One region of the Microbacterium sp. 2RAF4 genome, then DNA from elsewhere that is predicted to be linked to it. Evidence: predicted binding sites of a transcription regulator. Region 1 holds the regulator's gene; each other region holds the start of a gene.
The links. Region 1 encodes LexA, which represses DNA repair genes until DNA is damaged. Its sites were predicted from a motif close to TCGAACANNTGTTCGA; they were not measured.
Positions count from the first base shown of each region.

Region 1 (3,274 bases):
GCGAGCCGGCCACCGATGCCGTCCTCGGGCGGGTGGGGGTCGCCACAGCGGACGACGTCTACGCCGCCGCGATCCGTGCCGACGGGGTGCAGAAGGCGTGGGCGGCGACTCGCCCCGAGGACCGAGCAGCCGTCCTGCGCAGGGCCGGCACCCTCTTCGAGACGCACGCGGAGGAGATCCAGCGCTGGATCATCCGCGAAGACGGCTCGACGCCGCCCAAGGCCGCGCTGGAGACCCACATCGCGGCGAACGAGTGCTTCGACGCCGCCGCGCTCCCGCATCTGCCTCAGGGCGAGGTGCTGGCATCGAACGAGAGCCGCTGGTCGGTCGCTCGCCGCACACCGGCCGGAGTCGTCTCGGTCATCGCACCTTTCAACTTTCCGCTGATCCTCTCGATCCGTGCCGTGGCCCCGGCTCTCGCGCTGGGCAACGCCGTTCTGCTCAAACCGGATCCCCGCACGGCGGTGTGCGGCGGCGTCGCGCTCATGCGGGTGTTCGAGGAGGCGGGACTGCCCGCCGGCGTCCTGCAGCTGCTACCCGGCGGCGCCGAGGTGGGAGCCGCCGTCGTCGACGCGCCAGAGGTCGACGTCGTCGCGTTCACGGGATCGACCGGCGCTGGACGGGCCATCGGGCAGACCTGCGGCCGCCTGCTCAAGCGCGCGCACCTGGAGCTGGGCGGCAACAACGCGCTCATCGTGCTGCCAGGGGTCGACGTCGAGAAGGCCGCCTCCGCTGCCGCGTTCGGCTCGTGGATGAACTCGGGACAGATCTGCATGACGACGGGCCGGCACATCGTGCACGAATCCGTCTACGACGACTACGTCGCCGCCCTCGTGAGGAAGGCCGAAGCGCTCACAGTCGGGGATCCGAACACCGAGGACGTCGCTCTGGGTCCCCTCATCGACGACCGGCAGACCGCGCACTGCGTCGACATCGTGAGCGCGGCTGTCGCGGAGGGCGCGAGCATCGCGGCGGGCGGGACCAATGAGGGGCGCTTCTTCCGTCCCACGGTGATCACGGGTCTCGATCGCGACAACACCGCCTGGAAGAACGAGATCTTCGGCCCCGTCGCACCGGTCGCGAGATTCACGACGCTCGATGAAGCCGTCGACCTGGCGAACGACTCCGAGTTCGGACTCTCGATCGGGATCCTCGGTGAGGTGTCCGTGGCGATGGAGCTCGCGGACCGCCTGGATGCGGGGAAGATCCACATCAACGAGCAGACGGTCTCAGACGAATCCATGGCAGCTTTCGGCGGCACCAAGAGCTCCGGCAACGGCACCCGCATCGGTGGTGCCACGGTCAACATCGAGGCCTTCACCGAGACGCAGTGGCTCACGCTGCGATCGCGGATCGCGGACTATCCGTTCTGAGACGACGACCCTGTCGACACGAAGGACCCCTCCGAGAAGAGGGGTCCTTCGTGTCGCGCCGTCGTCTCGCCTGATCGTGCGGCGTGACCGTATCGAGGGTCAGACGGCGCGGAGCACCGCCACGACCTTGCCGAGGACGACGGACTCGTCGCCGAGGATGGGTTCGAAGGCGGAGTTGCGGGGGAGGAGCCAGGTGTGGCCGTCGCGGCGGCGCAGCACCTTGACCGTCGCCTCGCCATCGAGCATCGCCGCGACGATCTCGCCGTTCTCCGCGCTGTTCTGGGAGCGGACCACGACCCAGTCGCCGTCGCAGATGGCGGCGTCGATCATCGACTCGCCGGAGACCTTGAGCATGAACAGGTCGCCCTTGCCCACCAACTGGCGCGGGAGCGGGAAGATCTCCTCGACCTGCTGATCCGCGGTGATCGGCACGCCGGCGGCGATCCGTCCCACGAGAGGGACGAGCGCGGCGTCGCCCACGGGGGTCGCGACGTCGGCCGGGTTCTCGGTGCTGGCGCCCGGCAGGTCGATGAGCACCTCCATCGCCCTCGTCTTCCCCGGGTCGCGACGGAGGTAGCCGCTCAGCTCGAGCTGTCCGAGCTGATGGGTGACGCTGGAGAGGGACTTGAGACCGACGGCGTCTCCGATCTCGCGCATGCTCGGCGGATAGCCGTGGTTCGCGATCGAGTTCTGGATGACCTCGAGGATCGCCATCTGCTTCGGGCTGAGGCTCTTCCGGCGGCGCGTGCGCGGTGCCTCCGACTCGGCGGCAGAGTTCTCGCTCATGGTGCTCCTTCAGTGCGTGATCCGACGTCCCTCTTCGAATGTCGGAGGCCCGTGGTGGGGTGTCCTTATCGAAACCGTATCCGAGAATCGGGCCGATCTGGAAGATCTGTTCGAGCGTGTCGGCCTCTTTCCCCGGTGTGGTTTCGAAGAATACTTGACAGATGTTCGAACTCGAAGATATCTTCGGTACGTAGCTTCGCATTCCCGGCTCCCGGCCGAGTCGTGAATGCGAACGCTACGCCAACTTCCCCGGCAGCCTCACCGCTCCGGGACAGGCTAAGGAGCACCACATGAGCAGCATCGGCTTCAGCACCGCAGCAGTCATCCCGGCGTCGCCCCGTCCTTCGACGAGGCTTCGGCTGACGACGCGTGGTCGCGCTGTGCTGCTCGCCCTGGCATCGGTGCCCCTCGCCGCCGGTATCGCGTTCGCGGCGCTCAGCGGCGGCAGTGCGGTCGCATCGGGTGCCGACACGGCAGCCGTCGGCGTCGAGACCGTGACCGTCATGCCCGGTGACACGCTCTGGTCCATCGCCACCGGCGTCGCGCCCGACGCCGACCCGCGCGATGTGATCGGCGACATCAGCCGCATGAACCTGCTGCGCGGCGGCGAGCTGCAGATCGGGCAGACTCTGGCGATCCCGGCTCAGTACGCGCACTGATCCGGCGAAGGACTCAGACGAGGAGCGCGCGGGCGGCGACTTTGCGTCATCGACCTCAGGCGCCGCCTAGCATGGGAAGGGTGACCCTCTCCCTCAACGATCTCCCGCTACGTGACGATCTCCGCGGATTGAAGCCATATGGTGCTCCGCAGGCGCCGCTTCCCATCGCGCTCAACGTGAATGAGAACACGCATCCGATTCCCGATGCGGTGGCGAGCGACATCCTCGATGACATCGCCGTCGCGATCCGTGATGTCAACCGCTACCCGGATCGTGAGTTCACCACGCTTCGCGAGTCTTTCGCAGAGTACCTGGGCCACGGTCTCGTCCCCGAGCAGATCTGGGCGGGCAACGGGTCCAATGAGGTGCTCCAGCACATCCTGCAAGCCTTCGGTGGTCCGGGGCGCACGGCTTTCGGGTTCGCACCGACCTATTCGATGTACCCGCTCATCGCGC
Region 1 covers NZ_JBFRGI010000003.1:36,914-40,187, reverse strand. The annotation lists gene AB4070_RS13710 (benzaldehyde dehydrogenase) at 1-1,373, shown strand, start outside; gene lexA (transcriptional repressor LexA) at 1,473-2,159, opposite strand; gene AB4070_RS13700 (LysM peptidoglycan-binding domain-containing protein) at 2,450-2,818, shown strand; gene AB4070_RS13695 (histidinol-phosphate transaminase) at 2,899-3,274, shown strand, end outside.

Region 2 (3,274 bases), on a different contig from region 1:
TTCGCGCCGAGCCGAAGACAGTGACCTTGGGGACGCCGCGGAACGGAGCGAAGAGACGGAACGCGTCACGCATCTCGGCGAGCGCCGCCGAAGCGATCTTCAGATCGAGGCGGTCGGCACCGTCCTCTCCCAGCAGGATCGCGGTGCGCAGCATCCGCATCACGAGCCTGCGGTCGGTGTGGACTCCCGCGTCGTCGAGGACGGTGTTGATCTCGGCGCTGAGCGCTTCGGGGAGGGGTTCGTCGATCATGTCTCCAGGGTGTCATGCTCCGGAGCGACGGTCGCCTCGTGCCACGCCGTCGCTCAGACTCCGCGGGACTCGTCGACGGCCGCCCGGATCTCGTCGTGCGGGAGCGCGAGGCTCCTGTGCCCGTCGCGTCCGGTCATGTCGTCCGCTGCGACGAGTGCGTTCCACACAGCCTCGTCGACGGCCTGCACCGCCGCTGTCAGGAAGGGATCGATCCGCCCCCACGGGATCAGGCGCATGGTCTCGTAGACCTCGTCACTCCCGTCCGGGAACTGCGACGTGAGCGCACCCTCGTTCGCGGTGGAGAACGCGAGGACGATGTCGCCCGAGAAGTGACTGCCTGCCGTGCCGCTGCGGCCGAGACCGAGAGCTCCCCGACGAGCGAGTGCCGCGCACTGACCGGGGAGGAAGGGTGCGTCCGTGGCGATGACCACGATCGCGGATCCGGCTCCTCCCGGAGCGCGCTGGCGCCGCTCCCGAGCGAACCAGTCGTCGTCGCCCATCGGGTTCGGCGCCGACGATCGTGCGCCAAGGTCGATGCTGCCGAGCCGAAGCTCCTCGCGCGCACCGAAGTTCGCCTGGATGAGGACTCCGACGGTGTACTCGGAATCGCCGTACGCCACCGTCCTCGACGCCGTGCCGGTGCCTCCCTTGAAGCCGTAGCAGTTCATCCCCGTCCCTCCGCCGACGTTCCCCTCCGCCGGTGCGGCGGTGCTGGCCGCATCCAGAGCCGACCACGCGTCCTCGGGCGTGACGTGACCGCCGTTGATGTCGTTGAGGTATCCGTCCCAGGTCTCCCCGACGACGGGCAGCATCCACTGGGCCGCGACGTGCGGGGCGATCTGCGCCACCCAGGAGTCGATACCGCTGTGCACGGCTCCGACCGCATGCGAGCTGGTGATCCCGATCGGCATGGACAGCGATCCTGACTCGTCGATCCATGCGCGGCCGGTGAGCTCGCCGTTGCCGTTGAAGGAGTGAACGGCCGCTGCGCAGGGCACACCCACGCCTTCGCGACCCCGGGGCAGGACGGCAGTGACACCGGTGCGCACGGCGTGCGCCCCCTCCCCCGCGACCATGGTGCGATACCCGACGGCCACGCCGGGGACATCGGTGATCGCGCCGTGGGCGCCGCTGCGTCCCGTGAACGGGATCCCCAGATCCCTGGCCCTGACGCGCCTGCGCGATGCCTCCGACGCCGTTGAGGAAACCACCATGTACTCCACTCTGACTTGAACGTATGTTCAGAGAGTACGTCATCAGCCGCATAATTTGCTTGACTTAACGCGGATTTGGCTTTTGAATCACTGTTCAAGAGCTCGTACCGCCCGAAACGCCACCTCCCGACAGCAGATTCCGGAGCCGCAGATGTCTCAGCCGAATCCCTCCGTCCCCACGACCACGACCACGACGCTGGCCCAGCGGCGCCTCGGGGTCTGGGCGATCGTCTTCTTCGTGGTCTCCGCCGCGGCGCCCCTCACGGTGGTCGCCAGCGCTGCCGCCACGGACTTCCGTCTCGCGGGCATCGGCGGCCCGGGCGCGATGCTCGCCAGCGGTGTCGTACTGATGCTCTTCGCCTTCGGTTTCACCGCCATGTCGAGGTATGTGCGCAACACCGGCGCGTTCTACGTCTACGGCGCACGAGGACTCGGCAAACCCGTCGGCATCGGCATCGTGTTCGTGACGATCTTCTCGTACACCGCCCTCTGCATCTGCTTCTACGGCTTCGTCGGGTTCTTCGGGGAGATGACGTTTTCCGCGCTCTTCGGCATCGACCTGCCCTGGACCGTCTACGCACTGCTGGCGCTCGTCATCGTCGGAGTGCTCGGCTACCGCAAGATCGATGTGGGCGCGAAAGTTCTGGGCGTCCTGCTCACGGCCGAGGTCGCCATCCTGCTCGTCCTCGCGATCGCCGTGCTCGCCGCGGGCGGCCCCGAGCCGATCTCGTTCGCCTCCTTCGCGCCCGAGAACGTCTTCTTCGCCGCCGGGAGCGGCGCGCTCTTCGTCTTCGGGTTCGGCGCCTACCTCGGCTTCGAGAGCACGGCGATCTACGCCGAGGAGGCGCGGGATCCGGCGCGCACCGTACCGATCGCGACGTACATCTCGATCGCGTTCCTCGGCGTCTTCTACGCCTTCACCTTCTGGATCCTCACTGTCGCCTTCGGCATCGAGGGCGTGCTGCGCCTCGCCCTGCAGGACGACTTCCAGGACATGGTGTTCCACGCAGGCGACGCGTACCTGGGCACGTGGGCGTCCGTGACGATGCGGGTGCTGATCGTCACGAGCTTCTTCGCCTGCCTCCTCGCGTTCCACAACGCCAGCTCCCGGTATCTCTTCTCGCTCGGACGGGAGCGTCTGCTGCCGTCGTGGCTCGCGCAGACTCAGCCGACGACGCAGGCACCTCACCACGCCAGCCTCGTGATCTCGACCGTGTCGCTCGTCGCCATCGCGGTGACGATGGTCAGTGGAGCGGATCCCTTCCTCGGCTTCGCGCTCCCTGTGTACTCGATCGGCGTGGCCGGGTTGGTCTTCGCACAGGCCGTGGCCGCCATCGCGGTGGTCGGCTTCTTCCTGAGAGGACGGCGAGGCCACAGCATCTGGCGGGTACTGGTCGCACCGGCGCTCGGCGCGCTCGGTCTGATCATCGGATTCGGCCTCATCGCGACCAACTTCGATCTCGTCACCGGCCTCCAGGGGCCCATCAACCTCGCACTCCTCGCCCCCACCCCGGTCCTGTTCGTGGCCGGCATCGTCGTCGGGCTCGTCCTGAAGCGACGCCGCCCGCGCCACTATGCTGAACTCACCACGCTCGTTCCCGACGACGAGTAGCGCCAGGCGCGAGGAGGATACGTGGCCGAGCAGCGCAAGCACGCCACCCGACGGGCAGAGCTCATCTCCGCGACCAGACGCGTCGCCGGGCGCAGCGGTCTCCTCGGCACGAACGTGCGCGCGGTCGCCGCAGAGGCATCGGTCAGCGCGGGGAGCGTGCTGTACTACTTCTCCAGCTTCGATGAGCTCATGTACGCG
Region 2 covers NZ_JBFRGI010000001.1:58,373-61,646, reverse strand. The annotation lists gene AB4070_RS00305 (TIGR00730 family Rossman fold protein) at 1-250, opposite strand, end outside; gene AB4070_RS00300 (DmpA family aminopeptidase) at 304-1,464, opposite strand; gene AB4070_RS00295 (APC family permease) at 1,616-3,076, shown strand; gene AB4070_RS00290 (TetR family transcriptional regulator) at 3,098-3,274, shown strand, end outside.
Region 2: AB4070_RS00300 (DmpA family aminopeptidase) is a predicted target of LexA. The motif match lies at 1,480-1,495, and genes of this name have one in related genera.

Region 3 (3,274 bases), on a different contig from region 1:
CCGTGGCCGAGCCTGCTCCGGCGCCCGCCGATTCCGTGGTCGCGATCCCGGTGGCAGCCGCTGCCGCCTGGGCGGCTGAGGCCGCAGCCGCTCCTGCGGGAGAGGCCCCTGTCGACGACCTCGCCGCGTCGGTGGACACCGGCGACCGCTCCGAACGCACGTCTGACGAATCTGACGCGCCTTCGTCCGACGCCTCGGCGTCGACGGACGACGATCCCGCCGCCGAACTCGATGCCGAGCATGCGCAAGCCGACCCGGCGCCCTCCGAGGAGTCTCCGGAACGATCGTTCGATGAGATCCTGTTCGGTTCCGCCGCACCGGCCGGAGCAGCAGGAGATCACGCCACAGATCCGGCGAGCGGAGACGAGCACCACAGCGGTGTCGAGGTGTTCGCCGGTCTTCACGACGCCCCCGAGTCGACGGACACCGACGAGACCGAAGAGACCGACGACCAGCTCGGCACCGGTTCGCCGGACGACGACGCTCTCGCGTCCACCTCCGACGCCGGCGACTCCGACTCGGCCTCCGACTCCACCGACGACTCCGACTCCGACTCCGACTCCGACGATGTCGCTGCTGTCACCGCCGACGACGAGGATCCGCGCTCCGCGGCGGTGAGCTCTATGCTCGCGGCGGCTGCGCGCGCCTACTACGAGGACGAACCCAGGGACTACCCGCTGAGCGCCGAGAACGTGACGACCGAGGAGCAGCAGGGCGAGGGCGGCGTCTCCGACGAGGGCGCGCACTGGACCGTCGCATCCACCGGCGTCATCGACACGGTGCCGCTGGCAGCGTCGACGGATTCCGGCGAGGCGGGCGACACCGCCGCATCCGATGCCGAGGAGCCGGGCGCTGAGGAGTCCCCCACCGAGGAGGTCCCCGCTGAAGAGGCCCCCGCTGAGGAGTCGCCCACCGACGCGTTCGGCGCTGACGAACACGGCACCGAGCAGTCCGGAACCGCCGACTCCGATGCCGATGAACACAGCGAGCACCGTCACGACGACGAGCACCGTCACGACGAGCACCGTCACGACGACGAGCACCGTCACGGCTGAGCGACTCGGCTGACGAAGAACGCCCTCCGGCCTCTCGGCCCGGAGGGCGTTCCGCATTCAGAGGAGGGCCGACCGTGGATTCGTAGGCCCCGGTCGCCTTGCGTCAGGCAGGCCGAGGACGGATCACCGGACGGCGGCGTCCCTTCGAGACCGGAACAGGCGCGGTCGCCACGATCTCCTCGACGTTGGCGGGCTCGTCCGACACGTCGAGTCGCAGAGCCTGCGTGAGCGCGAGCCCGTGGCTCGTGGTGAGGATCAGGCGGCGGTACTGCTCGTCGCCCTCGAGATCGATCACGACGCTCGGACGACGGCGACGGATCAGCACGAAGTCGAGGCTGCCCGCGGCCTTCCAGCTGCCGGCAGCGAGGACGCCGGGGATGTGTGTGCCGGGGTTCGGCACACCGCGGAGCCAGGTCCAGGCATCTTCGGTCAGCTGCACCTTGGTGATGGTGTCGCGCGCGATCCGGAGGTTGTCACGGTGGAAGGTGGCGGCACGTTCGATCGGCGAGAGCACGACCTCCAGTTGCGTCTGGTCCAGCAACAACGTCACCATGTCCCCCAGTCTGCCAGCGCGGCCCTGCCAGTTGTCTGGAAGTTGCTCACAGGAACGCAACGATCCCTTGTCGATCAGCACCAGTCATCCACATCCCCTTCCTTCATTCGAACATATGTACTATACTCGATCCATGGCTTCCCACACGAACGACATCGATCAGCGCGAGGCGCTGCTCGACGCCTGGGTGGAGAAGCGCCGACGCATCGCGATCCTCGAGGCGGAAGCGTCTGCGCTGCTCGCCGATCGCCTACGGCTGCAGGAAGAAGATGTCCACGAGCAGCCGCAGCACCGCGAGGCGATCCACCGCTCGATGATCGCCGAGTACTCGGCGGCCGGTCGCGTGTCGAAGGGCAGCATCGAGTACGCCTTCACAGACGCCCTCTTCCTCAAGGCCGAGCACCCCGTCGTCCGAGACGCGTTCCGACGCGGCGCGATCAGTGCGGCACACGTTCGGGAGATCGTGCGCGAGGGCGCCATCGTGCGGCAGGCCGTTCGCGATGGTCGAGCCGCCACCGAGGCGCTCACCCTGTACGACACTGCCGCACTCGTCGTCGCGGAGCAGGACTCTCCTGCGCGCACACGTGCGATGGTGCGCCGCGTCGCCTCCTCCCTCGCCTGTGAGACCGTGGTCGAGCGCCACCGGCGGGCATACGGCGAACGATCGGTCACGCTGCGGTCGCTCGACGACGGCCTCGCGCTGCTGCAGGTCGTGCTGCCGGAGCACCTCGCCCACGCGATCCTCGACCGACTGACCCGGCTCGCACAGCACGTCATCGCCGCACGAAGCGATCACTCCTGTCAGGGCGATGACACACCGGCGCTGTCTCCGGACGAACTCGACTCGGGCCCTGATCGGGTCTTTCTGCAGGACCTGCGAGCCGACGACTCCCGTCGCGAAGACCCGGTGCTCAACAGCCACCCGTACGACAGCGAGGCACCCTGCGCGCTGGACACCGGCGACGCACGCTTCGACGCCCATGTCATCTTCGGCGACGGAGACACCTTCACAACGGATCCGTCACTCGGCACCCCCTCCGTCCCGACCGATGAGCGGGGCATCGATGCGGTCCGCACCGACCTGCTCAGCGACCTGCTCCTGACCACGGATCCCTCTGCCGCGGCGGGCACAGCTCTGGAGAGCATCCACGCCCGCATCCAGGTCACGATCGCTGCCGAGACCCTGGCCGGATTCGACGAACGGCCTGCAGAGCTCGACGGCATCGGTGCACTGCACCCCAACGTCGCTCGTGACCTCGCCGGACGCAACGGCGGCTGGTCCCGCCTCTTCCTCGACCGCGCCGGTATCGTGACGGCCACAGCCGCCTACGCCCCGACAGCGGCAATGCGGCGGCATCTCCAGGCCAGAGACCAGCACTGTCGGTTTCCCGGGTGCCGCACACCCGTCCATCGGTGTCAGATCGACCACAATCACGACCACGCGAAAGGCGGAGCGACGTCGATCGACAACCTGAGCCACTTCTGCGTCGGCCACCACGCACTGAAGCATCCCGACATCGCCGAGAAGCACCGATGGCGAGCGAGACAGACCCCCGGCGGCGACATCGAGTGGACCAGTCCGCTCGGCCGGCGCTACACCGACGCCTCACCGCGCCGCGTCATGTTCGTCTGACCACCCTCCCTGGCGCACGGTCACTGGCGCACG
Region 3 covers NZ_JBFRGI010000002.1:1,196,062-1,199,335, forward strand. The annotation lists gene AB4070_RS10270 (ATP-binding cassette domain-containing protein) at 1-1,055, shown strand, start outside; gene AB4070_RS10275 (hypothetical protein) at 1,159-1,608, opposite strand; gene AB4070_RS10280 (DUF222 domain-containing protein) at 1,742-3,241, shown strand.
Region 3: AB4070_RS10280 (DUF222 domain-containing protein) is a predicted target of LexA. The motif match lies at 1,716-1,731, and genes of this name have one in related genera.